2 regions of the Microbispora sp. KK1-11 genome follow, and region 1 is predicted to be linked to the other one. Evidence: riboswitches for the same ligand, from Rfam matches in the RefSeq annotation. Region 1 holds a riboswitch; the other holds the start of a gene.

Evidence for each region. A riboswitch is a leader RNA that binds a small molecule or an ion and turns the genes downstream of it on or off. The one in region 1 is predicted to bind glycine.
Region 2: another riboswitch for glycine. It lies ahead of gcvP (aminomethyl-transferring glycine dehydrogenase); the one in region 1 lies ahead of gcvT (glycine cleavage system aminomethyltransferase GcvT).

What each region holds. Positions count from the first base shown of each region.
Region 1 is NZ_VIRJ01000007.1:126,966-141,132, forward strand. It holds gene FLW16_RS13065 (peptidase domain-containing ABC transporter) at 1-981, shown strand, start outside; gene FLW16_RS43625 (hypothetical protein) at 1,116-1,268, shown strand; gene FLW16_RS43630 (hypothetical protein) at 1,279-1,434, shown strand; gene FLW16_RS13070 (MvdC/MvdD family ATP grasp protein) at 1,675-2,661, shown strand; gene FLW16_RS13075 (TIGR04500 family putative peptide maturation system protein) at 2,711-3,808, shown strand; gene FLW16_RS13080 (DUF4240 domain-containing protein) at 3,841-4,647, opposite strand; gene FLW16_RS13085 (AfsR/SARP family transcriptional regulator) at 4,897-5,769, shown strand; glycine riboswitch at 5,901-5,998, shown strand; gene gcvT (glycine cleavage system aminomethyltransferase GcvT) at 6,137-7,228, shown strand; gene gcvH (glycine cleavage system protein GcvH) at 7,225-7,617, shown strand; gene FLW16_RS13100 (L-serine ammonia-lyase) at 7,642-9,015, shown strand; gene FLW16_RS13105 (hypothetical protein) at 9,114-10,541, shown strand; gene FLW16_RS13110 (hypothetical protein) at 10,470-10,961, opposite strand; gene FLW16_RS13115 (DUF6286 domain-containing protein) at 10,963-11,646, opposite strand; gene FLW16_RS13120 (amino acid deaminase/aldolase) at 11,848-13,023, shown strand; gene FLW16_RS13125 (DUF3618 domain-containing protein) at 13,108-13,434, opposite strand; gene bcp (thioredoxin-dependent thiol peroxidase) at 13,570-14,037, shown strand; partial or broken gene FLW16_RS46165 (HNH endonuclease signature motif containing protein) at 14,095-14,167, shown strand, end outside.
Region 2 is NZ_VIRJ01000008.1:205,061-219,227, forward strand. It holds gene FLW16_RS14715 (mannose-1-phosphate guanyltransferase) at 1-313, shown strand, start outside; gene FLW16_RS14720 (FHA domain-containing protein) at 699-1,202, shown strand; gene FLW16_RS14725 (MerR family transcriptional regulator) at 1,222-1,878, shown strand; gene FLW16_RS14730 (bifunctional nuclease family protein) at 1,955-2,425, shown strand; gene FLW16_RS14735 (MerR family transcriptional regulator) at 2,581-3,198, shown strand; gene FLW16_RS46180 (hypothetical protein) at 3,400-3,546, shown strand; glycine riboswitch at 3,570-3,661, shown strand; gene gcvP (aminomethyl-transferring glycine dehydrogenase) at 3,844-6,669, shown strand; gene FLW16_RS14750 (hypothetical protein) at 6,761-7,300, shown strand; gene FLW16_RS14755 (hypothetical protein) at 7,314-7,724, opposite strand; gene FLW16_RS14760 (alpha/beta family hydrolase) at 7,818-8,420, shown strand; gene FLW16_RS14765 (DUF5999 family protein) at 8,417-8,617, opposite strand; gene FLW16_RS14770 (TetR/AcrR family transcriptional regulator C-terminal domain-containing protein) at 8,941-9,516, opposite strand; gene FLW16_RS14775 (hypothetical protein) at 9,659-10,111, shown strand; gene FLW16_RS14780 (RNA polymerase sigma factor) at 10,218-11,603, opposite strand; gene FLW16_RS14785 (hypothetical protein) at 11,770-12,153, opposite strand; gene FLW16_RS14790 (AMP-binding protein) at 12,194-13,327, opposite strand; gene menB (1,4-dihydroxy-2-naphthoyl-CoA synthase) at 13,436-14,167, shown strand, end outside.

The sequences.
Region 1 (14,167 bases):
CTGCTCGGGGCCCTGCAGTTCGCCGCCCCGCTCGCCCTCGTGTGGGCAGGCGCCCGCCAGGTGGCGGACGGCGCGCTGACCCTCGGCGGGATGCTCGCGTTGCAGGCCCTGGCCGGCGCCGCGCTGGCCCCGCTGACCTCGCTGGTCACCGGTCTGCAGGCCGTGCAGTCGGTCCGGCCGCACGTGGAGCGCCTGGCCGACGTCTGGCAGGCCGAGCCGGAGCCGGTCCCCGCCGCCCCGGTCACCCGTACGCTCACCGGGCGGATCGAGCTGGATCGCGTCGGCTTCCGCTACGGCCCGGACAGCCCGTGGATCCTGCGGGACGTCACCGTCACCATCCGCCCCGGGCAGAAGGTCGCGCTGGTCGGCGCCTCCGGATCCGGCAAGACCACCCTGGCCCGGCTGATCCTGGGGCTGCTGGCGCCCGTCGAGGGCGAGATCCGCTACGACGGCGTGCCCGCCGCCGCCTTCGATCCCGGCGCCCTGCGCCGCCAGTTCGGCGTGGTGCCCCAGGAGCCCGTCCTCTTCAACGGCACGATCTTCGACAACATCGCGCTCAACGTCCCCTCCGCCACCGGAGAACAGGTGGAGCGGGCGGCCCGGGCGGCCCGCCTCCACGAGGAGATCGCGGCCATGCCGATGGGCTACCACACCCTGCTCACCGACGGCGGCGGGCTGTCGGGCGGGCAGCGCCAGCGGCTCGCGCTCGCCCGCGCCCTGCTGTCGGAGCCGAGGATGCTGCTGCTGGACGAGGCCACGAGCCACCTCGACACCGCGACCGAGGCCGCGATCGAGGAGAGCCTGCGCGGCTTCGCGGGCACCCGCGTCGTCATCGCCCACCGGCTGAGCACCGTACGGGACGCCGACCTCATCCTCGTGCTGGACCGGGGCCGGATCGTGGAGGCGGGCGGCCGCGACGAGCTGCTCGGCAGGGACGGGCACTACGCGCGCCTCGTCGCGGCGCAGCGGCTGGGCGCCTGACCTTCACGAACTGCGGATAAAGCAGGCCACAAGTGGCTTACCTCCGTCACGCAATCCGGTTCCAAGACGATCAAGACAGGCTCTGGGACACGGGGGAGCCGCCCGGCTCCCGACGCGAATGGAAGGAGAAGACCATGAGCGGACAGCCCAAGACCGAGTTGCGGGACCTTTCCGAGGTGGGCGCCGAGCTGGACGAGAGCCGGCTGGAGGGCGTCACCGGCGGAATGAGCGACCCCATGGCCGCCCGGACGAGGTCCGGCGCGGGCTACGACGACTACCTGTGCTGAGGGAGCGATCATGAAGGTTCGGACCGTCATCGCCGCCATCGACGCCGTGGGCGAGGAACTGGACGAGGAGCGCCTGCGCGGCGTGACCGGCGGCCAGGCCCCCGAGTTCGACCGGAGCGGCTGCTACGCCGACAACATGTGCAAGTACGACGACATCTCCATCTGACACTTGCCCGTGACACCACAAGGTGACCACTCCGGGTGGATCACGTTGTGACACACAGGGTGGGAGCGCCGCCCCGGTGGCGCTCCCACCCGCCGGCCCGCCACTCACCGGCCCGCCACAGTGCCGGCCCGCCACAGTGCCGGCCCGCCACAGTGCCGGATGAACACGGCCGTTCCGGCATGGCGCGGCGACCTCGCCCAGTCCGCTCAGGTCTCTTTGGTCACGTCGAAAGGCCCTCCGTTGCGCCCTCCTCACGTTCTCGTCCTCACCAGCGAGGACGACCCGCACGCCGAGCGGGTCTGCGACCTGCTCGCCCGGCGCGGCGCGCGGGTCAGCGTCTTCGACCCCGGCGATTTCCCCGTCCACGCCGCGGTGGACCTCGGCTACGGCGCGGGCACCGGCACCCGGCGGATCCTGCGCGAGAAGGAGACGATCGACCTCGACACGGTGTCCGCCGTGTGGTGGCGCCGGCCGACTCCCCCGCGCCCGCACGCCGAGATCACCGATCCGGCGGTGGCCGCGCACACCGTGCAGGAGTGCAAGAGCCTGCTCAGCGACCTGTGGGAGCATCTGCCGTGCCGTCAGGTGCCCGCCCGCGAGTCGGTCTTCCGCCGCTCCGGTCAGAAGGCCTCCCAGCTCGCGCTGGCCGCGGAGCTCGGATTCGCGATCCCGGAGACACTGATCAGCACGGACGCCGAGTCGTTCCTCGACTTCCACGACCGGCACGACGGCCGCGTCATCACCAAGGCCTTCCACGTCCCGTTCGTCGAAGGCGTCGGGGACGCCGGCCTCACGATGACCCGCCTCACCGAGCCGGTCTCGCCCCGCGACCTCGCGTACGCCGACGGCCTGCGGTTCTGCCCGGTGATCGTGCAGGAGATGGTGCCGAAGCGGGTCGAGTTGCGCGTCACGATCGTCGGGCGGCGGATCTTCGCCGCCGAGATCCACTCGCAGGCCTCCAACCGATCGAGCCTCGACTGGCGGTACTACGACACCCGGACCACCCCGCACCGGCCGCACCGGCTGCCCGAGGAGATCGCCGACCGGTGCCTGGCGCTGATGGACCGCCTCGGCCTGCTGTACGGCGCCGTCGACCTGATCGTCACGCCGGACGACCGTCACGTCTTCCTGGAGGTCAACCCCAACGCGCAGTGGCTGTGGGTCGAGAACATGACCGGTCTGCCGATCAGCGAGGCCCTCTGCGACCTCCTGCTCGAACCGGCCTGACGCCCCCTCCCCGAACGAGCCCGACAGATCCCGCCCAGAGGAGCCCGACATGCCGCCGCACAGTGTTGTCCACAGTGGTGTTCTTCTCCCGCCCGGCCTGCTTGCCGATGTCCTGGCGTACCTGCGCCGGATCGGCGATCTGGAGCCCGACGAGGCCAGGCTCCTGCTGGCCGGCCTGCGGGCGGAGCATGAGGGCGTGCCGATGCGCCTGGTGTGGCAGCGCGACCACCCCGGCGGCGGCTGTCACTACGACATGCTGATCCCGGTGGGGAACGGCACGGTCTCGGTCGCCTTCGCCCCCGACCGCGCCCTGCCCTGGCCGCTGCGGGGCAGCCGCAACTCCGGCGAGCAGGTCGTCGTCCGGGTCAACGGCATGGAAGTCGCGATGGAGCAGGCCATGGCGGTGCTGGACGAGCTGTGGAGCGACGCCTCAGTGGCGAGTCGGCTCGTCGACGCCGCCCTGGTCGCGCACGAGCTGTCCGACGACCCGGTGGACCTGTCCCCCGCCGAATTGCAGGACGCCCTCGACGCCTTCCGGCGGGCCCGGGGGCTGCTCACGGTCGAGGCCACCCGGGCGTGGATGGCCGAACGCGGCCTCGACCACGCCGGCCTGGAGCACATCGTGGCCCAGGAGGCCGGGATCGCCCGGCTGCGCCGACGCGTCGCCGGCGACCGTGCCGACGGCCTTTTCGCCGCCGATCTCCACTCCTACGAGCGGCTGTGCGTGCTGTCCCTCCGCTATCCGCGGCTGGAGGCCGCCCGGGCCGCCGCCGACCGGCTGCGGGACGGCGGGGCCGATCCCCTCGCCTCGGCCGTCGCCGAGACGCTCGACCACGGCGCGGACGCCCGCCTGCGCCGCCTGTTCCGCGCCGAGCTCGGCCAGGGGGCGGCGAACGCGGCCCCCGGCGACGTCCTCGGCCCGTACGGACCCGACCCCGTGGTCACACAGGTGGTGGAGGTCAGGCCCGCCGTTCTCGACGACGCCACCCGGCGGGGGATCGAACAGCGGCTCTTCGAGGACTGGCTGGCCGGGCGGCGGCGCGAAGCCCACGTGGAGTGGGTGTGGGGCGACGCCCGGCGCACCGAGGCCGTCAACCAGGCCCTGCGGGCTCCCGCGACCGGAGGTGCCGCCACGACGGCCCGGTGAGCGCCGGATCCCTGCAGGTCATCGGGAACAGCTCAGCGGGAAGAGGGCGGAAGCGGTGGAGGCGGCGTCATGTCCAGCGCCCGGGCGATCGCGTCCATGATGTGGGCCGTCTCCTCGACGGCGAGCTTCGTCAGCGCGGCCGGGTCGCGATCGGCGAAGTAGGAGCGGCCCATCCTGAACTCGGCCCTGGCGATCGTCCTGCCGCGCTCGACCTGCCAGAGGTCCCTGCCCTCGTTGACGGTGACACCGACCTTGCTCTTCCGCAGCCCCGTCTGGCTCCACCACGCGCGCCACTCCGCGGAGTCGTTCAAGGCGCGGTCCAGCGCGTGGGCGGCGTTCTCATACTGTCGCGGCGCGCTCTTCCAGGCCGAGCCCCGGCGTGTGTCGTACCACCGGCCGTCCACCGGCAGCCCGGACAGCAGGGAATCGAACTCCTCGTACCAGTCCAGGCCCGCGACGTCCCACAGCACGGTCGCGACGGCGTCCACGAGCAGTTCGGCCTCACCCGCGTCCCACTCCTCGTCCTCTGCCGCCGCCGGATCGGCGAGCACGGCCTCGTATCGCTCTCGCCCGGCGGCGACCATCGCGTACAGCAGGTTCTCGTACGCGTCTCCAACCAGCGGGATCGGCGGACCGCCATCGTCACTGACGTCGGGGACCGGACGCACCTCCAGAGCCAGTGCGGTCAGCGCGCGTGCCTTCGCAGCGAGATGCGCGCAGAAGGCCTCCACCTCCTCCGCGCCCAGCGACGATAGGCGTTCGCCCAGCAGATCGGCGCCGTCTTCGTCGACCACCCCGTCGAGCATGCCGACCAGCTCCCAGAAAACCTCGTCCGTCATAAGCCGTACCTCCCCGGGCCGGCGCCGCACCGCGCCGCTCATCGCGTAATCGGCGTCACACTCTCACGCCGCCGGCAGGGGCAGTCGGCGAGAGCTTGATCTGTAACCGATTTCATTTAGGTTATCGGCGTATCGGCGCGCACCGGGGCCGGGCATTGCGGTCATCAGAGCGGCGTTTATGGGCTCCGGAGCAGCCGACATAGAAACGACGCATTTTTGACTCAAGCCGCCGGAGAGAGATATGGTCAAATGGCGATCAAAGCCGCGTCGTCGGCGCGTTCACGCTGCTTTCGTGCGAGGGGAACCGTGTTATACGCCGTGCTCGGACCGTTCCTGGCCATGAAACCCTCAGGGGATGTCATCGCCGGGCTCGCCCCGAGGCACCGGCAACTTCTCGCGCTGTTCCTGCTCAATCCGAATATCGCGGTTCACCGGGACCGGCTCATCGATCTGTTGTGGAATGGCCGTCCCACTAAATCGGCGCCGCGGAATCTTACCACCTACATCGCACAGGTGCGGCGGCGGCTCTCGCCACGCGACCCCGACCTTTCTCCGCTGCACACCGTGGACGGCGGCTACCTTCTTTCCGTCCCGCCGGGATCCGTGGATGCTGCAGTATTCAACCATTTCGCGGCCCAGGGCAGAATCGCTCGCGAAAATGGTGATTACCACAATGCGGCGAGGATGTTCGAGAACGCGCTGAGCCTGTGGCGGGGCGACGCCCTGCTCGCAATGCGGCATGTGGACGAGCTCTCCGCGTGGGCCGACCGGCTCGACGAGGACCGGCGCGCGGTGACCGAGGACCTCTTCGACGTACGGCTGGCGCTCGGGCACCATCACGAGATCGTCGGCGGCCTGGCCCAGTGGGCCCGGCGCCACCCGCTGCGCGAACGGCCGCACCGGCAGCTCATGCTGGCGCTGCACCGGTCGGGCCGCACCCACGACGCTTCGGCGTCCTACCAGCGACTGCGCCGCACCCTGGTCGACCGACTCGGCACCGAGCCGTCCCCCGACACGCAGGCGCTCCATCAGCGGATCCTGACCGGCGACGACCTTCCGTCCACCCTGATGCGCCTCCGCGCGGGGCATCGGCCGCCGTGCGACTCCAATCACGCCGTGTGACGGAGCTCTCAAGCTCGCGAGAGCCAGGACGACCTCGCCGACCTGGAGACGGGATACCCCGATCGGGGAAATCGGGGCGATCCAGCCGGTTACGGGGATGGCGGCGAACCACTAGGCTTGCAGCACACCGGTGATCCCGTGCGGGAGAGCGTCCTGGCATCCGGTCAGGGCCCCTGAAGGAGCAAGCCCTCCCCGCGAACCTCTCAAGGCAAAGGACCGTGCGGGCCAGGTGACCTCTGGAAAGAAGGCCGGAAGGCCTCGCCGAAGGTGAAAGTCCGGCAAAGATCGGACGAAGCTCTCAGGCGCCGATGACAGAGGGGGAGGATGCCCGATAGTCAAACGCAGCATCCGTCCTTCCGAGGTGCGCATGTCCCGATCCACCCCGCTCCGCGGGGTCCACGAAAGTCTCGGTGCGACCCTGACCGACTTCGCGGGCTGGCAGATGCCCCTGCGCTACGGCAGTGAGTCCGCCGAGCACAACGCGGTGCGCACGGCCGCGGGGCTGTTCGACCTGTCCCACATGGGGGAGATCTTCGTCGTCGGCGCACAGGCGGGCGAGGCGCTCGACCGCGCTCTCGTGGGGCACCTCAGCGTCCTCGCGCCCGGCCGCGCCCGCTACACGATGATCGTGAACGAGACCGGCGGCATCCTCGACGATCTCATCGTCTACCGCCTCGACGAGGACCAGTACATGGTCGTCGCCAACGCCTCCAACTACGCCCTCGTCGCCCGTGAGCTCGCGGACCGGGTCCGGGGCTACGACGCGCGGGTGACCGACCGGTCGGACGAGTACGCGCTGGTCGCGGTGCAGGGCCCGCGCAGCGCCGAGATCCTGGCCGCGCTGACCGACGCCGACCTCGACGATCTGAAGTACTACGCCATCGTCCCCGGCGTCGTCGCGGGCACGCCCGTCCTGATCGGGCGCACCGGATACACCGGCGAGGACGGCTTCGAGCTTTTCGTGCTGAACGAGCACGCCGTGCCGCTGTGGAACGCCCTCGCCGAGGCGGGCAAGGACGCCGGCCTCGTCCCCGCCGGGCTGTCGGCCCGCGACACGCTGCGCCTGGAAGCCGGCATGCCGCTGTACGGCAACGAGCTGAGCGCGGCGATCACGCCTTTCGACGCGGGACTCGGCCGGGTCGTCCGGTTCGACAAGCCCGGCGACTTCGTGGGTAAGTCCGCCCTCGAACGGGCAGCGGAGAACGGCACCAGGCGACGCCTGGTCGGGCTGGTCGCGCGCGGCCGCCGCGTGCCCCGCCACGGCTACCCCGTCACCCGGGAGGGCGCCGTCGTCGGCGAGGTGACCAGCGGCGCCCCGTCGCAGTCCCTCGGCCGCCCGATCGCCATGGCGTACGTCGACGAGAGCGCCCTGGAGAAGGGCGGCCTGGCCGTGGACATCCGGGGCAGCCAAGAACCGGTCGACGTCGTCGATCTGCCTTTCTACAGGAGGAGCAAGTGAGCACCATTCCGGACGACCTGAGCTACACCAAGGAACACGAGTGGGTGGCCGGCATCGAGGACGGCCTCACCGTGACGGTGGGCATCACGGCGTACGCGGCCGAGCAGCTCGGCGACGTGGTTTACGTGGAGGTGCACACGGAGGTCGGCTCGACGGTCGCGGCCGGCGACGCGGTCGGCGAGGTGGAGTCCACCAAGTCCGTGAGTGACATCTTCGCGCCGGTCGGCGGCGAGGTCGTCGAGATCAACGCCGCCGTCGTGGACAACCCCTCGCTGGTCAACTCCGACCCGTACGGCGAGGGCTGGCTGTTCCGCGTGCGCGTGGAGGAGGAGCCGGAGGACCTGCTGTCGGCCGCGGAGTACACCGCGCTGACCTCCGGCGAGTCCTGACAGGTAACTGAGAGGCGACGGTCAATGGCGATCAGCGTCTTCGACCTGTTCAAGGTGGGGATCGGGCCGTCCAGCTCGCACACGGGCGGCCCGATGGCGGCGGCGCACAAGTTCGTCCGCGGTCTGCACCAGGACGGGCTGCTGGAGAAGGTCACCCGGGTCGAGGCCATCCTGTACGGCTCGCTCGGGCTGACCGGCAAGGGCCACGGCAGCGACAAGGCGGTCCTGCTGGGCCTGTCCGGCGACAAGCCCGAACTGGTCGACGTCGACACCGTCGACGAACGGCTGGCGGCGATGCGGGCGAGCGGCACGGTGACGTTGTACGGCGTGCACGAGATCCCGTTCGTGGTCGGTGAGCACCTCGTCTTCGAGCGCAAGCTGTCGCTCCCCCACCATCCGAACGGCATGCGGTTCACGGCGTACGCCGACGACACGGTGCTGCGCGAGAAGGTGTACTACTCGGTCGGCGGCGGCTTCGTGGTGGACGAGAACGCCACCGGCGCCGACCGGATCAAGCCCGACGACACGGTGCTGCCGTACGCCTTCACGACCGCGCACGAACTGCTCGCGCACTGCGCCGAGACCGGCCTGTCGATCTCCGGCCTGATGATGGAGAACGAGAAGGCCTTCGGCCGTACGGAGGAGGAGATCCGGGCCCGCCTGCTGCACCTGTGGGCGGTCATGGCCGAGTGCGTACGGCGCGGCACCAGCCGCGAGGGCGTCCTGCCGGGCGGGCTCAAGGTGCGCCGCCGGGCCCACCAGCTGTACCGGCGGCTGCAGGGCGAGCCCGACGGGACCGACCCGCTGCGGGCGATGGACTGGGTCACGCTGTTCGCGCTGGCCGTCAACGAGGAGAACGCGGCGGGCGGCCGGATCGTCACCGCGCCGACCAACGGCGCCGCCGGCATCGTCCCGGCCGTTCTGTCCTACTACATGCGCTTCCTCCCGGGTGCCGACGAGGACGGCGTCGTCCGCTTCCTTCTCACCGCGGGCGCGATCGGCGTGCTGTTCAAGGAGAACGCCTCCATCTCCGGCGCGGAGGTGGGCTGCCAGGGCGAGGTCGGCTCGGCCTGCTCGATGGCGGCGGCGGGCCTCACCGAGGCGCTCGGCGGGACGCCCGAGCAGGTCGAGAACGCCGCCGAGATCGGCATCGAGCACAACCTCGGCCTGACCTGCGACCCGATCGGCGGGCTCGTCCAGATCCCGTGCATCGAGCGCAACGCCGTCGCCTCGATCAAGGCGATCGCCGCCGCCCGCATCGCGCTGCGCGGCGACGGCCGCCACTTCGTGTCGCTGGACAAGGCGATCAAGACGATGCGCGACACCGGCAGGGACATGCTCGACAAATACAAGGAGACCTCGCGCGGCGGCCTCGCCGTCAACGTCATCGAGTGCTGAACCTCGCGTCGCCGGCGAGCGCCATGATGTGGCGAATGTGACGCATGTGCGCCTCGCCAATATCGTGGTGACTTCCCGGCGATGAGGAGGGCCGTCACGTGAGGTGGCGCGAGGCGCTGCGCCCGCATCGGGCGTTCCTGGTCGTGCTGGCGGCGGGCGTCGCGCTGCGCGCGCTCGCCGTGCTCGGCTACCGGCCCGCGCTGTGGTTCTGGGCCGACTCCTTCGCCTACCTCAGCTCGGCCCTCGACCTTCGGCCGCTGCCCTCGCGGCCGTCCGGCTACTCGCTGTTCCTCGCCGCGCTGAGCCCGCTGGGCAGCATCACCGCCGTCGTGATCGTCCAGCACCTGCTCGGTCTCGGCATGGCCGTCTGCGTCTACGCGGTGCTGCGCCGGCGGACACGGCTGCCGGGCTGGGGAGCGGCGCTGGCGGCGGCGCCGGTGCTGCTCGACGTCCACCAGATCCAGCTCGAACACCTCGTCATGGCGGACCTGCTGTTCACCGCGCTGGTCGTGGCCGCCGTGACGATCCTGCTGTGGCGCCCACGCCCGGGCGCGTGGCCCGTCGTCGCGGCGCTGCTGCTGCTCGGGTTCGCCACGGTCACCCGCACCCTCGGGCTGCCCCTCATCGCGCTGGCGCTGCTGCCGGTGCTGCTCGCCGGACGCTGGAGGATCGCGCTCGCCGGACTCGCCGCCGCGTCCGCCGTGCTCGGCGGGTACGCCGTCTGGTTCCACGACGCCCACGGGTCGTACGGGATGGGCGGCAGCAGCACGTGGCTGTGGTCGCGCACGATGACCTTCGCCGACTGTTCGGTGATGAAGCCGCAGAAGGAGCTGGCGGTGCTGTGCCCGTCGGAGCCCAGGCTCGCCGCGCCCGCCTACATCTGGGCCGCCGACTCGCCCATCCAGCGGGTGAAGAAGGACAAGGACCGGCTGGCGAGCGAGTTCGCCTCGCTGGCGATCCGCAGCCAGCCCCTCGACTTCCTGGCGACCGGGCTGCACGACGCCATGTGGGCGTTCGGATGGGACCGGAAGGTCTACCCCGCTCCGGGCACGCAGAGCGCGTACGTGTTCCCCGCCTCGGTGAAGCCGTTCACCTCCAAGGTCGCCTCCGGTGGCCGTACGGCGGGCGCGCTGACCACCGCGTACCAGGGGAGCTCCGGGGACACGAAGGTGGTCGAGCCGTTCGCGGGGTGGCTGCGCGCCTACCAGGAGCAGGGCTTCCTGCGCGGGCCGCTGCTGGCGGCGGTCCTGCTGGCCGGGCTCGCCGGGCTGGTGGCCCGGCGGTGGGCGGCGCTGCTGCCCTGGGCCACGGCGGCGGTCCTGCTCCTGCTGCCGCCCCTGATCGCCGCCTTCGACCACCGCTACGTGGTGCCCGTCGTGCCGCTCGCCTGCCTGGCCGCCGGGCTCGCCCTCGGCTCGGGCGCGGCTCCCGCGCCGTGGCGTCGGGAGGGACGGTCAGCGACGGCGGACGTGCAGGCGAACGACCGCAAGCGCGTCATCGCGGCCGACCGCGCGGCGAACGCGTGAGACCGCCGACTCGTCGAGCCGCCTGATCACCTGCCGCAGGTCGGCCGACCGCCGGAGCGACACCGACACCCGCACCCTGCCGTCGCGCACGAGCCTGACCGAGATGTGGCCGATCCCGTCGATCCCCTTCAGCGCCACGCCGAGCATGGCGATGCCGGCGCCGGTGCGGCTGCCGACCCGGCCCCAGCCGAGCGCCATGAAGAGCCAGCGGGTCGCGACCAGGGCGAGCACCATGGCCGCCCCGGCCAGCAGGGGCAGCGCCCACGGCTTCCCGTCGGCCACCCTCGCGTCGGCCACGCTCGCGTCGATCAGGGCCGCGCCGGGCCGCCCGCGCACGGCGGCCAGCAGGCCGAAACCTCCCGCGACCAGCGTGAGCCCCACCAGCAGGAGCCCGACCCTGTTTCCCCAACGCGGACGCACGTCAGCCCCCTCTCCTGCGCAGCCGTACGACCACCTCCTGGCGGGACCGGACGCCGAGGCCCGACAGCCGGTCCCCGACCGCCGCGCCGACCTCGCGCAGCAGGGCGCCGGTCGTGTCCGCGTCGGCCACCACGGCGACCTCGATCCGCCTGCGGAGGATGTGGACGTCGGCCCGCCGGACGTGCTCGACCTCGCGGGCCGAGGCGGCGAGCGTCCGGCGCAGACCTGCGCGGGTCAGTCCCATCGCGAGCAGCGGGTCACGGCATTCCAGGGGCATGAGCCGGGGACGGCCGGGAACGAGCGCGAGGGCCACCAGTCCCGCCCCGCACACGATCATGCCGACCGCGGCGACGGGCACGGCGGGATCGGCCGTCGTGAGGTTCAGCAGCCGGGGCGGCAGCCGCCAGGGCCGGGACACGCCGAGCATGACGGCGACGACCACGGCCGTGAGCACCCAGCCGAGCAGGGCGATCACGGCGGCTACCACGACGGCGGCCGGGGTCCGGCCCGGCCGCAGGACGCGCACGGCGCTCCGCCGGCCCGCCGCGGCGTCCCTGCCGCCCGTGTCGCTTCCGGCGCCCTCGGCGTCCGGGCCGCTGCCCGCGCCTGTGGCGCCCGAGTTGTTTCCGGCGCCCTTGGCGCTCCTCGCCGACGAACCCGCCAGGATTCCCTGCACGACGCTCATCAGCCGTTCACCCTTCCCGCTCACCGTGCCGGGTCCGCTCGGTAGTCACCTCACCATGGGTACACGGAGCGGTGACGGGACGGGCGGGTCACCCGCCGCCTTGCGCGATCATGGCGGCGCCACGGCGGAGTTTTTGCCCAGGCCCGGTTAACGTGAACCTCGCTCATGTATTTCCCGGCGACGCCGTACTAGGCTGCGCCCATGGACGACCGACAGCGCCTCGACCAGGCGACGGCCCACCTTGAGCCGCCCTTCGCCGTCCTCGACATGGACGCGCTCCGGTCGAACGCGGCCGCGATGGTGCGCCGGGCCCGGGGCAAGCCGATCCGGGTGGCCAGCAAGTCGATCCGCTGCCGGGCCGTGCTCGAACGGATCCTGGCCATGGACGGCGTCTCGGGCGTCATGGCCTTCACGCTGCCCGAGGCGCTGTGGCTGGTCTCCACCGGCCTGCGGGACGTGCTCGTGGCCTACCCCACGGCCGACAGGACCGCGCTGCGCGCCCTGGGATCGGACGAGGTCGCGGCACGGGAGATCACCGTCATGGTGGACTCGCCCGAGCACCTCGACCTCATCGAGAGCCTTCGGCTCCCCCACCGGATCCGGGTCTGCCTGGACGTCGACGCGGGGTTCGTGGCCTTCGGCGGCGCGTTCCGGGCCGGCGCGCTGCGGTCGCCGATCCGCGAGCCCGAGCAGGCCGCCGAGATCGCCGCGCAGATCGCCAAGCGTCCCGGGCTTCGGCTGACCGGGCTCATGGCGTACGAGGCCCAGATCGCCGGGGTGGGCGACGACGTTCCGGGACCGTACGGCCGCGCGGTGCGCTGGATGCAGGAGCGGTCGCGCCGCGAGCTGACCGTGCGGCGCGGCCGGATCGTGCAGGCCGTACGTCAGGTCGCCGATCTGGAGTTCGTCAACGGCGGCGGCACGGGAAGCATCGAGAAGACCGTCGCCGAGCGGGCGATCACCGAGGTCGCGGCGGGCTCGGGGTTCTTCCACCCCCGGCTGTTCGACTTCTACCGGGGCTTCACCGGCCGCCCGGCGGCGCTGTTCGCCCTGCCGGTCGTGCGCAAGCCGGCGCCGGACGTCGTGACCGTGCTCGGCGGGGGCTACCCCGCCTCCGGGGCCCCCGGGCCGACCCGGCTGCCCCAGCCGTACCTGCCGGCGGGGCTCAGGTATCACTCGGACGAGGGGGCGGGTGAGGTGCAGACGCCGCTCCTGGGCGAGGCCGCGGCCGACCTCCGCCTCGGCGACCGCGTCTGGTTCCGCCACGCGAAGGCCGGGGAGCTGTGCGAGCGCTTCGCCACTCTGCATCTCGTCGAGGGCGATCGGGTGACCGAGGAGGTCCCGACCTACCGCGGCGAGGGCAGGACCTTCCTGTGACCGCGGGCCCGGCCTTGTGATCGTCCCTGTGGGAACGCGGACGCCGCCGTGAACCGCGTCACGGCGGCGTCGTCCGGCGGCGGGTCAGCGGGAGCGGCGGCGCAGCAGCACGATGGCCGCGCCGACGACGACGACCACGCCGATCCCGATCAGCACCGGAGCGATGTTGGGCGCCGGATACTCCACGGGCTGCTCGCCCTCGCCGTCGGCCGGGGCGTACGTGCGCGGCCCCAGGACCATGTCCTCCACGGACGTGACGAAGTCGCGCGCGTTGGCCTTCGCCTTCTCGACGCCGCGCTCCGCGACCCGCTTCGGGCTCACCCGGTCCGCGATGGCGTCGACCGTGCGAGCGAGCTCCGCCCGCGTGCGCTCGATCTTCCGTTCCAGCGCATCGGGATCGGTGTCCGCCATGCGATCCCCCTCCTGTGGTATTCGTGTGTGATCAGTCTGCCAGGTCCGGCGGTCGCCCCGCACAGCGGCTGAGCCGGTAGTTTGGTTGACGCTTGCCCGCCGATCGCCGCGGGTCACCTTTTTCCGGAGGACGTGATGAGCAAGCTCCAGCCCGGCGACGCCGCGCCGGACTTCACCCTGACCGACGCCGACGACAACGAGGTCTCGCTGGAGTCGTTCCGCGGCAGGCGGGTCATCCTGTACTTCTACCCGGCGGCGATGACCCCCGGATGCACCAAGCAGGCCTGCGACTTCCGCGACAACCTCGGCGCGCTGACCGAGCAGGGCTTCGTGGTGCTGGGCGTGTCCAAGGACAAGCCCGCCAAGCTGCGGCAGTTCCGCGAGCGTGACGCGCTGACCTTCCCCCTGCTGTCCGACACCGGTCTTGACGTGCACAAGGCGTACGGCGCGTACGGCGAGAAGACGAACTACGGCAAGACCATGATGGGCGTCATCCGCTCCACGTTCGTCATCGACCCCGACGGAAAGATCGAGAAGGCCCTCTACAACGTGAAGGCCACCGGTCACGTCGCCCGGCTCACGAAAGAGCTGGGGATTTCCTGAAATACCCCTTTCGCCACGCTCCCGGAATTGTCGGCGGCGGCCGATAAATTCCGGAGCATGGCGAAGTACAAGTACACCCCCGAGTTGCTCGCCGACGCGGCGGCCGCCGCGAGCAGCGTCGCCGACGTGC
Region 2 (14,167 bases), on a different contig from region 1:
GCGCACCCGGCTGTCGCTCAGCCAGATCGACGCCCGCATCCCGGAGGCCAAGCTCCTCAAGCGGACCGTTCCCACGCCCTGGGCGCACAAGGGGGCCGTGATGCGCTCGGTCGTCGAGGCGGCCGAGGGCCACCGCCTGGACACCACCGACGGCGTCCGCGTCGTGGAGGACGACGGAAGCTGGGCCCTCGTCCTGCCCGACCCCGCCGAGGCCGTCACCCATTTGTGGGCCGAGGGCCACGACATGGACACCGCCCAGGCCCTCCTGGAACGCTGGGCCCACGTCGTCGAACAGGCCGCCGGCGCCCACTGATATCCCTTCGACACGGCGCGCAACCGCCCCGCGAAGCGGCTATCCCATTGCGAGGTTTACGGCGCGCAACCGTCACGCGAGGGGCGCGGCCGCGACTGGACTGAGGAGCGCCCGGAGCGAGGAACGAGCGAGGACGCGACGAGGGCTGTGCTCATGGCGCGCCTCCGGCACGACGACGCCGCCTGAAGGCGCCCCGAGCCGCCGTGCCGGAGGCGAGGCCAATGAACACTGTGTGGCGGGATGGACCTTGAACCTCCGCTGGCTGTAGCGTTGGTCAGTCCACGCCCAGCCGCGGTCTTGACCTTTGTGCCTGATCAGCGTAAGTTGCGGCATTCGCAGTTTGAGCTAGTCCTAGAGCAAGTCGTGAGAGAGGCCGAGCCGTTCGATGCCCAGCGTCTACTGCACGCAGTGCGGTCATGCCAACCCCGAGGATGCCCGTTTCTGTTCACGATGCGGTTCGCCGCTGAGCGCTCCGGCGCCCGTCGCAGCCGACACGACCTCGACGATCTCACTCGAGGCGCTTGAGGCGGAGACGGGCCAGACGCTTCTGCCGGACAGGGCCGCGGTCGAGCAGTTGCCGCCGGGCACGGCTCTCCTGGTGGTCATGCGGGGCCCGAACGCGGGGAGCCGATTTCTGCTCGACAGCGACCTCACTACGGCGGGTCGCCACCCGGAAAGCGACATTTTCCTGGACGATGTGACCGTGTCCAGGAGGCACGTGGAGTTCTACCGGCGCGGCGGCCAGTTCACCGTGCGTGACGTGGGCAGCCTCAACGGCACCTACGTCAACCGGGAGCGCATCGAGGAGTCCCCGTTGCAGGGCGGCGACGAGGTGCAGATCGGCAAGTTCCGGCTGGTGTTCCTCACGCGTGGTCCCGGAGGGCTGTGATCGGTGAGGAGGAGGAGTCATGAGCGCGCAGGCCGTACGGGCGTTCATGAGCATCGGGGAAGTGCTCGCCCTGCTGCAGGGCGAGTTCCCGGACGTGACCGTCTCCAAGATCCGGTTTCTGGAGGGTGAGGGGCTGATCGAGCCCCAGCGGAGCCCGTCGGGGTACCGCAAGTTCACCTTCAACGACGTCGAGCGCCTGCGGTACATCCTGCGTGCGCAGCGTGACCAGTACCTGCCGCTCCGCGTGATCAAGGATCAGTTGGACGAGCAGGCGGCCCGTCCGCACGCCGTGTCCGACGGCGCCCCGCCCGTGCGTCTCAGCCGGGAGGAGCTCATCGAGGCCGCGGGCATCGACGAGGAGACCCTGGCCGAGATGGAGAGCTTCGGCCTGGTCGCTCCCGTGGCGCGCCGCTACGACGGGGAGGCGCTGGAGGTCGCGCGCAGCGTGGGGGCGCTGGCGCGGTTCGGCCTGCAGGCGCGGCACCTGAGGGCGGTCCGCGCCGCGGTGGAGCGGGAGGCCGGTCTCATCGAGCAGGCGGTGGCGCCGCTGCTGCGGCGCAAGGCGCCGGGGGCGATCGCGGAGGCGGACGAGACCGCCCGGGAGATCTCCGGACTTCTCCAGGAACTGCACAATGCGTTACTGCGTGGGAGTGTTCGCGGCGTTCTGGGGCGGTGACCGGCACATCCGCACCTCCGTGGGTGTTACGTTGAATGCCTGGTGATATGCCGCGACGCTTGAGACGGAGCCGCCCGTGTTGCAGATGGAGGTCGTGGGGGTTCGCGTTGAGATGCCCACCAACCAGCCGATCGTTCTCCTGAAGGAGACGAGCGGTGATCGGTACCTGCCGATCTGGATAGGCATGACCGAGGCGACCGCTATCGCGTTGGCCCAGGCGGAGGAGCCGCCGCCCCGGCCGCTGACCCACGACTTGTTCCGTGACGTTCTTGAGGCCTTGGGGGTGCGGTTGCGCACCGTCAACATCGTCGCGCTCCGCGATGGAATCTTCTTCGCCGATCTGGTCTTCTCCAACGGCGTGGAGGTCAGCGCCCGTCCCTCGGACTCGATCGCGCTGGCGTTGCGTACGGGTGCGACGATCTACGCGAGTGAGGACGTGATCCAGGAGGCGGGCGTGAGCATGCCCGACGACCAGGAAGACGAAGTGGAAAAGTTCCGCGAGTTCCTGGACAAAATCACACCGGAAGACTTCGGCCGGGCGGGCTGACGTGCCGGACGATTTCGGGAGATTACGCTTCACGACGCGCCGGACGGGGTCGTTGACTGACGATGGCCCCGGTCCTACGGTGCAAGGGAAACCACGGTTGTAATTCACGAACCCCCAGATCAGACCGTGGGATGAGAGAAAGCCGGAGGTCCGCAGTGGCGGTCAGCAGCGGCGAGGGTAAGTCGGCCGGCCAGCACGACCCGGTTCGGCAGGCGGCGCGCGAGCGCGCCGGCGAACAGGGTCTGCTGTTCGACGAGCAGCCGACGGCGCTGCCCCAGGGCATCGGATACCGCGGCCCCACGGCGTGCGCGGCTGCCGGGATCACCTACCGGCAGCTCGACTACTGGGCCCGGACCGAACTGGTGCTCCCGACGATAAGGGCCGCCCAGGGATCCGGGTCTCAGCGACTGTACAGCTTCCGCGACATCCTCGTCCTGAAGGTCGTCAAACGTCTTCTGGACACAGGGGTCTCCCTCCAGCAGATACGCACCGCCGTACGGCATCTGCGCGACCGCGGCGTCAACGACCTGGCCCAGATCACGTTGATGAGCGACGGCGTGAGCGTCTACGAGTGCACGAGCGCCGACGAGGTGATCGACCTGCTGCAGGGCGGCCAGGGCGTGTTCGGCATCGCGCTCGGGCGGGTGTGGCGGGAGGTCGAGGGATCGCTGGCCGAGCTTCCGGGCGAGCGCGCGGAGGCCGCTCCGGATGCGGAGGGGGACCATCCGTCGGACGAGCTGGCCCGCCGGAGAAAGGCCCGCAGGACCGGCTGAGCGGATGCCCGGGCGGGCGCTTGCAGGGCGGCGACGCCGTCTTCGGCCCGAATGCGGCCCGCCGGATCATCGACTTCTTCGCGGCGGGGCCTCCCGTGCGCCGGCTCCTGAGCCCTTTCCCGAGCTCACCGCGCGTGAACGGGAGGTCCTCGACCTCATCGCGGCGGACGGTCCACCCCCGCGATCGCCCGGCACCTGGCCATCAGCGGCAAGACGGTCAGCAACCACATCGCCGCCATCTTCGCGAAGCCGGCGGTCGCCGACCGGGCCGAGGCCATCGTCCGCGCCCGCCGGGCCGGTCTCGGCGCCGATCTCGCGCCGGGTGCGAGTCGGGCGGATCCGGGGTAACGGGTAGAGTGGGACACGGCCGACGACCTCGTGCGGGAGAGACCCCTGGCTTACAGGGGCGCCGAAGGAGCAAACCTCCCCGGAATCTCTCAGGCATCCGTACCGCACGGACGAGGCGACTCTGAAAAGCAGGCCCGCCGGCCAGGCGGCGCCTCACCGAAGGGGAAAGCCGGGCTCGACGGCCCGGTGAAGCTCTCAGGTCCGATGACAGAGGGGGAGACCGCTTCACGACCGGCCGCGCCACGCAGGGCGACGGGCGGTCGCCGCAGGTCTCGACCCGCCCAGGAGGCCCCTGTCATGACCGATCGGTCCACGCTTCGCGATCTTTCCGCTCCGTCTTTCGCCACCCGTCATATCGGCCCCTCCGAGGCCGGCCGCGCCCGGATGCTGGAGGCCGTCGGCTACGAGTCGGTGGCCGACCTACTCGCCGTGGCCGTGCCCGAGGCCATCCGCACGCGCGGCCCGCTGAACCTGCCCGAGGCGGTGGGGGAGGCCGAGGCCCTGGCCGAGCTGCGCGCCCTCGCCGGCCGCAACCGGGTGCTGACCCCGATGATCGGCCTCGGGTACTACGACACGATCACCCCGGGTGTCGTCCTCCGCAACGTGATGGAGAACCCCGGCTGGTACACCGCGTACACGCCCTACCAGCCGGAGATCTCGCAGGGGCGGCTGGAGGCGCTGCTGAACTTCCAGACGGTCGTGTCGGACCTCACCGGCCTCGACGTCGCCGGCGCGTCCCTGCTCGACGAGGCGACGGCCGCGGCCGAGGCGATGACGCTGGCCCGGCGGGCGAGCAAGGCGAAGACCGACGTGTTCGTGGTGGACGCCGACGCGCTGCCGCAGACCAAGGCCGTGCTGGCGACCCGCGCCGAGCCGCTCGGCATCACGCTGGTGGAGTCCGACCTCGCCGGTGAGCTGCCCGAGTGCTTCGGGGTCCTCGTCCAGTATCCGGGCGCGAGCGGCCGGGTGACGTCCTTCCGCCCGGTCGCCGAGCGGGCGCACGCCCAGGGGGCGCTGCTGGTGGCCGCGGCCGACCTGCTGGCGCTGACCCTGCTGGAGTCCCCGGGCGAGCAGGGCGCCGACATCGCCGTCGGCTCCTCCCAGCGCTTCGGCGTCCCGCTGGGCTACGGCGGCCCCCACGCCGCGTACATGGCCGTCCGCGAGGGCCTGCAGCGGCAGATGCCGGGCCGCCTGGTCGGCGTCTCGGTGGACGCCGACGGCCGCGCGGCCTACCGGCTGGCCCTCCAGACCCGCGAGCAGCACATCCGGCGGGAGAAGGCCACCAGCAACATCTGCACCGCGCAGGTGCTGCTCGCCGTCATGGCGTCGATGTACGCCGTCTACCACGGCCCGGAGGGCCTCAGGAGGATCGCCCAGCGGGCGCACCGCCACGCGGCCGTCCTGGCCGCCGGGCTGCGCGAGGGCGGCGTGGAGGTCGTCCACGACGAGTTCTTCGACACCGTGCTCGCCCGCGTGCCCGGGCGGGCCGCCCAGGTCGTGGCCGCCGCCGCGGAGCGGGGCGTCAACCTGCGCCTGGCCGACGACGACCACGTCGGCGTCGCCTGCGACGAGAAGACCACCACGGACCACCTGCGGGCGGTCTGGGCGGCGTTCGGCGCGTCCGAACTCGTGGTCGAGGACCTCGACCGGGTGACCTCCGACGCGCTCCCGGCCGACCTGCAGCGGACCTCGGACTTCCTCACCCACCCGGTGTTCCACTCCTATCGGTCCGAGACGGCCATGCTGCGCTATCTGCGGCGGCTGCAGGACAAGGACATCGCGCTCGACCGCTCGATGATCCCCCTGGGCTCCTGCACGATGAAGCTCAACGCGACCACCGAGATGGAGCCGGTCACCTGGCCGGAGTTCGCCTCGATCCACCCGTTCGCGCCGTCGGAGCAGGCCGAGGGGTACGCCGAGCTGATCGCGACGCTGGAGGGCTGGCTGGCCGAGGTCACCGGCTACGACCGGGTGTCGATCCAGCCGAACGCGGGCTCCCAGGGCGAGTTCGCCGGGCTGCTGGCGATCAGGTCCTACCACCGATCGAGGGGCGAGGACGGGCGTGACGTGTGCCTCATCCCGTCCTCCGCGCACGGCACCAACGCCGCCAGCGCCGTCATGGCGGGCATGCGGGTCGTCGTGGTGGCCTGCGACGCCAACGGCAACGTCGACCTTGCCGATCTCGCCGCCAAGATCGACAAGCATCGCGACGCGCTCGCCGCGATCATGGTGACCTACCCGTCCACCCACGGGGTGTACGAGGAGACGATCGTCGAGATCTGCGAGCGGGTGCACGAGGCCGGCGGGCAGGTCTACGTCGACGGGGCCAACCTCAACGCGCTGGTGGGCCTGGCCAAGCTGGGCGAGTTCGGCGCGGACGTCTCCCACCTGAACCTGCACAAGACCTTCTGCATCCCGCACGGCGGCGGCGGCCCCGGCGTCGGCCCGGTGGCGGTCAAGGCCCACCTCGCCGAGCACCTGCCGGCGCACGTGTCGGCCGCGCCGTACGGCTCGGCGGGCATCCTGCCGATCTCGTGGGCGTACGTCAGGATGATGGGCGCCGACGGGCTGCGGCAGGCGACCGAGCAGGCGATCCTGTCGGCCAACTACCTGGCCCGGCGGCTGGCGCCGCACTACCCGGTGCTGTACACCGGCAGGGACGGCCTGGTCGCCCACGAGTGCATCGTCGACCTGCGCCAGATCACCAAGGAGACCGGTGTCACGGTGGACGACGTGGCCAAGCGCCTGATCGACTACGGCTTCCACGCGCCCACGATGTCGTTCCCCGTCGCGGGGACGCTCATGATCGAGCCGACCGAGAGCGAGGACCTGGCCGAGCTCGACCGCTTCGCCGACGCGATGATCGCCATCCGGGACGAGATCGCGAAGGTGGCGTCGGGAGAGTACGACAAGACCGACAACCCGCTCCGCAACGCCCCGCACACGGCCGAGTGCCTCACCGCCGACGAGTGGACCCACCCGTACTCGCGGGCGGTGGCCGCCTACCCGGTGCCCGGCCTGCGGGACGACAAGTACTGGTCGCCGGTGCGCCGCATCGACCAGGCGTACGGCGACCGCAACCTCGTCTGCTCCTGCCCGCCCCTCGAGGCGTACGAGGACTGATCAGTTGGGTATGTCGGCCCCGCCCGGCGGCCGGTCTCGTTAAGATCGCGGTGATCGTTTCTCATCACCTGCGACCATGCGAGGCCCCTGTATGACGGCCATCGATTCCGGGCGGCGGTCCGACCGGCTCGACCACGCGCGCCGGCTCGCCGAAAGCGGCGACCTCGACGGCGCGGCCGCGATCTTCGCGGAACTCGCCGCGGACGAGGACGCGCCGGACCGCGGCGAGGCCGGCGAGGGCCTGTCCGTCGTGGTCGAGCGGATGGCCGAGCGGCTGCTGGAGGACGGCGAGCCCGAGCGGGCCGCCGACGTCCTGCTCGAGGCGCTGTCGGTCAGCGCGGTGGCCGACCCGGCGCGCCTGCGGGTGCTGCTCGGCATGGCGCACCTGGAGATGGCGTGCGCGCAGTTCGCCGGGGCCGTGGAGGACAGCCGCCAGGAGGGGGCCGACGCCGGCACCGGGGCGCTCGCGATCGAACTGCTGGCCCGTACGCTGCCGCTGCGGGGCCGCGACGCCGACGCGGAGACCGTGTGGCGCTACGGCCTCGACCACCCCGACGAGGCGCTGGCCGACCAGGTGCGGCTGCGCCTCGGGCGGGACGTGCGCCCCGCCATGGAGGGCGTCGAGGGCTGAACCGCCGGACCGCTCAGCGCTGGGAGCGCCGGCTGACGGCGTAGGCGAAGTTGACCGCGATGATCCCGCCCCAGGACAGGAGCAGGCCCGCGAGGCCCGCGTTCGCCACCGCGATCGCGGTCAGCGGGATGCCCAGGGCCAGCGACCCCATGGCCACGCCCACGGCGCTGTCCTTCTGCTTGACCGGAGGGCCGGGCGGCTGGTGACGTAGCTGGGCCGCCACCTCGTTGCGTATCCGTGCGGCGATCTCGACGTCGAGCTTGTCGAGGAACGAGTCGACCAGCGCGTCCTCGTACTCGGGGCCGAGGTCGCGGCGGGCCGCCATGACGGCGCGCAGGTCCTCGCGGGACGAGGGGGCCGCCGGCGGCGGAGGGACGGGGTGCCCGGTCGCGGGCGGCGGCTGCTGCGATGCGATGTCCGTCACCGTGACATTCTGGCCCCTTTCGCGGGCGCGTGCCATCCTCCGATCGGAGGGTCGCCTCCTCCTGCTCCGGTCGGACCCGCTACCGTCACCCGCATGGAGATCGAGACCCCGCACGGCCGCGCTGTGGCCGAGGTGGACGAGGTGGCCGATCCCCGGCTGCTGCTGGTCCTGACCCACGGGTCCGGGGGAGGTGTGGACGCCCCCGACCTGCTCGCCGTACGGGACGCGGTGCTGGCGATCGGGGGGACCGTCGCACGGGTGACGCAGCCCTTCCGGCTGCGCGGCGCGCGGGCGCCGGGGTCGGCGGTCAAGCAGGACGAGGCGTGGCTGTCGATCGTCGCCGCGCTCCGCGAGCGCCACCCGGGCCTGCCGCTCGTCCAGGGCGGGCGGAGCAACGGCGCGCGGGTCGCCTGCCGCACCGCGCGTGCCGCCGGGGCCGAGGCGGTGGTGGCGCTCGCGTTCCCGCTCCACCCACCGGGCAAGCCGGAACGGTCACGGGCGGAAGAACTGCGGCAGGCGGGGATCCCCGTGCTCGTGGTCAACGGGGATCGGGATCCGTTCGGCGTGCCGGACGAGAAGGACGCCGCACGTCTCGTGGTCCTCCCGGGGGAGGGGCACGAGTTCAAGAAGGACCCCGCCCGGGTGGGCGAGGTGGTGGCGCGGTGGCTGCTTTCCCCTCCACCGGCGGAGGGCTAGGCCGCGCTGATGGCCATGTCGGTGGGGCGGTGCGGCGCGATGACGCCGCCGTCGGGCAGCAGCTCGCCGGTGTCCTCGAACAGCACGACGCCGTTGCAGAGCAGGCTCCAGCCCTGCTCAGGGTGACAGGCTATCGTGCGGGCGGCTTCTCGGTCCTTTGCATCCGCACTGGGACAGGCCGGTTCATGAGGGCACATCGCCGGGGCTCCGTGTCTTTATCGTTCGCTCTTTTTGTCTTCCGGGTGTCCGTGGGGTATGACGCACACCACACTGGACTACACCAGTTTGCGGCTCGGCCGCATCCGTACGACATAGTCCGTTCGGAGCATTTCCGCCGGTCGGGCAGGGGACCCGGCCGCACCCCGAGCAGGCTCACGCACACTGATGTGACCTAGTACACAAGAATGCCCCATTGGAGGCAACGGTCCGGCCTCGACACGCCGTCGGGCGGGTAACCGAGAGATCACAGATTCCGGTCAGCGAACGCGACCGATGCGGACGGCCCGGAAATTCGCAGGTCTCAGCCGCCGAGGCCCGCGATCAGCGCGTCGAGGCCGTGCTCGAAGTCGCGCTCGCCCTCGGCGGTGCGCGCGTCGCGCACCTCGGCGTCCGGATCGGCCCACCCCGACTGCTGGACCTCCACCGCCACGCTGCCGAACACGTAGGCCCGTAGCGCCCGGACCGCTCCGGCCGGGTCACCCGCCCCCGCCTCGCGCAACTGCTCGGTCTGCTCCCCGATCGCGATGAGGGCCGACCCCTTCGGCGGCTTGGTCAGGGCCAGCGACAGCACGCCCGGGTGTTCGAGCAGCGCGGCACGGCTCGCGCGGGCCCAGGCGCGCGCCCTGTCCTGCCAGGTGGCGGCGGCGGCCGGATCGACCTCCACGGTCGTCACGTGCTCGGCGAGGGCGTCCATCAGCGCATCCTTGCCCCGCGGCAGGTGGTGGTAGATCGCCATGGCCTCCACCTGGAGGGCGTCGCCGAGGCGGCGCATGGTCAGCCGGCGCAATCCCTGGCCGTCGGCGATGTGCAGGGCGGCGTCGATGATCCGCTCGCGGGACAGGGGGACGGGTGGTCGCTTGGCAGGCACGGCGATCATGCTGCCATATCGATCCTTACTTCGTAAAGGGCGGCGCACCCTGCGGTGCGGGCCTCCGTGTGGAGCGCGTACGCTACCGACTGCGACGCGAGTTCGATTGCGCGAGTCCGATCGCGCGAGTTCGATACCGAAGGGGCTGACGATGGCGTTTTTCCGTCCGCGGGTGAGCCGGGAGGCGGAGGTCCGCTACCACGCGGATCTGGAGATCCGGAAGGACTTCGACCACGTGCTGGAGAAGGTCCGGGTGGCGCAGCGGCGGTTCCAGGAGGCGAAGGCGGCGGGCGCGCCGCTCCCCGAGCTCCGTGAGGCGGCTCTGGGCCTCGACGCCGCCCTGACCGAGGCGCTGCGCGCCGCGGAGGCGGGCCAGCGCGCCACTTTCGGGGTGAAGTCCTACGACAGCAGGATCGCCCGGCGCAAGGCGAAGGCCACCCCCGACGGCGCGCTGTGGACCGACGAGGTGAACCGTCTGCGCACGCTGCGCGAGGCGCACCGCCTCAGCGGCATCCCCCGGGTGCCCCGCGCCTCCAAGACGGGCGACCCCGCCCGCCTGACCCCGCGCGACGTGCGCAAGGGCCTGGCCGCCGCCGGCCGCTGACCGCACGCAGCAGTACGGCCCGCACCCCATCGGGGTGCGGGCCGTACGAATATTTGAATCAGCCGGTCCGAGTCTCAGCCAGCACGAATCTCAGCCGGCACGAATCTCAGCTGGCCCAGTCGAGCAGCGGGCGGGTGTTGCTCGGGTGGCGCAGCTTGGACAGCGACTCCTTCTCCAGCTGGCGGATCCGCTCCCGGGTCAGGCCCAGGTGCTTGCCGATCTCGTCCAGCGTGTGCGGCTTGCCGTCGGCCAGGCCGAAGCGCAGGCTCATGATCTTGGCCTCGCGCGGCGACAGGTTGCTCAGCACACCCTTGAGCTGCTCGGCCAGCAGCTGCCGGTCCACGACCTCGGACGCCTCGGGGGAGTCGACGTCCTCGATGAGGTCGCCGATGCGCGTCTCGCCGTCCTCGCCGATGGTCGAGTCGAGGCTGATCGGCTGCCGGCTGGTGCGCAGCAGCTCCTCGATCTGGTCCGGGGTCTTGTCCAGCTCGACGGCCAGCTCCTCCGGCGTGGGCTCCCGGCCGAGCCGCTGGTGCATGTCACGCTCGACGCGCGACAGCTTCGACAGCATCTCCAGCACGTGGACGGGAAGCCGGATCGTCCTGGCCGAGTCGGCGAAGCCGCGCTGGATGGCCTGCCGGATCCACCACATGGCGTACGTCGAGAACTTGTAGCCCTTGGTGTAGTCGAACTTCTCGACGGCGCGGATCAGGCCGAGGTTGCCCTCCTGCACGACGTCGAGCAGGGCCATGCCGCGGTCGGTGTACTTCTTGGCCACCGAGACGACCAGGCGGAGGTTGGCCTCCAGCATGTGGTCCTTGGCCCGCCTGCCGTCCTCGATGACCCACTCCAGGTCCTCGCGCACGTGCGGGGGCAGGTGCTCGCCGTTCTCGAGCGCGGTCTCCAGCTTGTACTCGGCGTACAGCCCGGCCTCGATGCGCTTGGCCAGCTCCACCTCCTGGGCGGCGGTGAGCAGGGTGCGGCGGCCGATGGACTTCAGGTAGGTGTGGACCGAGTCGCCCATGACCGACGAGGTGTCGTCGAGGTCGAGCGTCTCGCCGTCCTCCGCCTCGGCCTCGTCGGCCTGCGGCTCCTCGTCGTACGGCTCCTCGTCGGCGGCCTTGGCCGTCTTCTTCGCGGCGCTCCTGGTGGACGGCGCGTTCTTGGCGGCCTGCGCCGCGGCCTGGGCGGCCCGGCGGGACTTCCTGGCCGGCGCCTTGGCGGGGGTCCGCGCCCCCGTCTCGGCTGCCGCATCGGTCTGCGCGCCCGGCTCGTTCTCCGCGCTGTGCTCGGCGGCCAGGTTCACGCCCGCCTCGGTGAGCTCCCGCAGGATCGAGCGGCCCTCGACGGGGCTGACGCCGGCCTTCGCGAAGGCCTCGCGCAGCTCCGACAGGGAAAGGCGACCCTGTGCACGGCCTCGCTCCAGAAGCAGGTCGAGCGTCGTCGGGGTCGCCTCGCGCTCGGGCGAGGCCGCCACGGCGGTCCGGGGCATGAGGACACCTCCTCCTTGCGGAGTTCATGGTTGGTTCGAGGTTCTGATGCTTGCGATCGGGGCGCGGCGTCCGGCGGCTCAGCGCACCAGTATCAATAACGCTCTCGCGCCCGGTTTGTTCCCTCACCCCGCGGGGGAGGCTGCCGGACTCGCCCGGGCGGGCCGGTCAGTCGGGGATGATGCTGACGCTGACCTGGGGCACTGGCATGGGATTCGCGCCCTGGATGCGTTCGGACGTCCAGTAGTCGGCGACCCCGTCCGGGTCGTCCGTGAGCTCCTTCAGCACCACGTCGGGGTCGACCTCGGGGGTGGATCGCGACCCGGTGAGGTCGCCGTGGCCGGGATCGTCGGGGGTGACCTCGACCGATCCTCCGTGACCGCCCGCCGCCGGGCCGAGCTTGGCGGCGGGGGCGTCGCCCACCTTCGCGACGTCGTCCAGGCGGCCGGCGAAGGCGGCGGCCGTGACCGACGCTCCGCCCACGATGACGACGCCGACGAGCACGGCGGAGGCCATCATCTTGTGGGCCGGTGTGAGGCGGATCGGTTGCATGCGGCGTCCCCTTCCCCCTGCTCTTACAGACGCACGAAGGTCATCCGCGGTTCCGGTTCTTGAGTTCGACCATATCGGGTTTGCCGTTCGGCAGGAGCGGTATCTGGGACACCAGCTCGACGGCGCGCGGCGCGGCGTAGGCGGGCAACCGCTCCTTGGCGAAGGCCCTCAGCGCGCCGAGCGTGACCTCGCCGCCGTCGCGGGGGACCACGACGGCGACCACGATCTCGCCCCACTCGGGGTCGGGCCTGCCCACCACCACGACGTCGCGTACGGCCGGATGCCCGGCCAGGACCTCGGCGACCGAGCCGGCCACGACCTTGCGGCCGCCGGTGTTGATCACGTCGTCGGCCCGGCCCAGCACGGTGAGCCGTCCGTCCTCGATCGAGCCCAGGTCGGAGGTGACGAACCAGCCGCCCTCGAAGGGCCGCTCCTCGCGCAGGCGGTAACCCGAGAACAGCACCGGGCCCGCGATCCGCACCCGCCCGTCGCCGCCGATCTTGACCTCGACTCCGTCAAGCGGCACGCCGTCGTACACGCACCCGCCGCTCGTCTCGCTCGAGCCGTACGTGGTGACGATCCTGGCCCCCGCTGCGCGGGCCTCGGCCAGCAGGCCCGGAGGGGCGGCGGCCCCGCCGAGCAGGATCGTGCGGAAGGCCGCGACGTCCGCCCCGGCGTCCAGCATCCGCCGCAGCTGGGTCGGGACCAGCGAGACGTGGTCCGCCCCGCTCGCGGCGACCTCGTCGGGGGAGAAGCGCGCGTGCATGATCGGCTCGGTGCCGCACAGCAGCGACCGGACGAGCACCTGCGCGCCGGAGATGTGCGACGGCGGCAGACAGCACAGCCAGCGGTCGCCCTCGCGGGCGCCGAGCCTGGCCAGCGAGGCGCGGGCCGAGGCGAGCAGCGCCTCGGCCGTCAGCTCCACCCCCTTCGGGGCGCCCGTGGAGCCGGAGGTCGCGATGATCAGCGCGGCGTCGGACGGCTCACCGTCCGGCTCGCGCCGCACGCCGTCGGCGGTGACGACGTGGGTGGGGCGCAGCGCGGCGAGCGTCGCCTCGAGCGCGGGCCGCGGCAGGTCGGGCGACAGCGGCAGCACGGCGGGCCCGTCGCCGGTCAGGGCCTGCCGTACGGCCTCGGAGAGGGCGGGCCCCGGAGGCAGGACGAGAGCGTGCACGGGTCGCTGCCTTGGGCGGTGTCCTGGACGGCTGAGCACGGTCGTAAGGTTAGTCCCGGCGCGGTGGCCGGAGGCGACCGCCTGGTTGGCGACGACGAAGGAGCGGGTGTGACGAGCGGGGTCGACTGGAAGCGGTCGGGTGAGTACGAGGACATCATCTACGAGACCGCGGAGGGGATGGCGAAGATCACGATCAACCGCCCCGAGCGGCACAACGCCTTCCGGCCCACGACCTTGTTCGAGCTCCGCGAGGCCTTCAACCGCGCCCAGGAGGACACCGAGGTCGGTGTGATCATCTTCACCGGCGCCGGGGACAAGGCGTTCTGCTCCGGCGGCGACCAGAAGATCCGCGGCGACGACGGCTACGTGGACGACAAGACCCACGGCATCGGCCGGCTCAACGTCCTGGACCTGCAGGTGCAGATCCGCCGCTGCCCCAAGCCGGTCATCGCCATGGTGGCGGGCTACGCCATCGGCGGCGGCCACGTTCTGCACGTCTGCTGCGACCTGACGATCGCCGCCGACAACGCGAGGTTCGGCCAGACCGGCCCCAAGGTGGGCTCGTTCGACGGGGGATACGGCTCCTGGCTGCTCGCCGAGACCGTCGGCCTCAAGCGGGCCCGCGAGATCTGGTACATGTGCCGCCAGTACGACGCCCAGACCGCGCTCCAGTGGGGCCTGGTCAACGCGGTGGTGCCGCTGGAGCGCCTTGAGGAGGAGACCGTCCAGTGGGCCCGCGAGCTGCTGGAGAAGTCGCCCCTCGCGCTGCGCATGCTGAAGGGCGCGCTCAACGCGGTGACCGACGGCGCGGCCGGCATGCAGCAGTTCGCCGGCGACGCG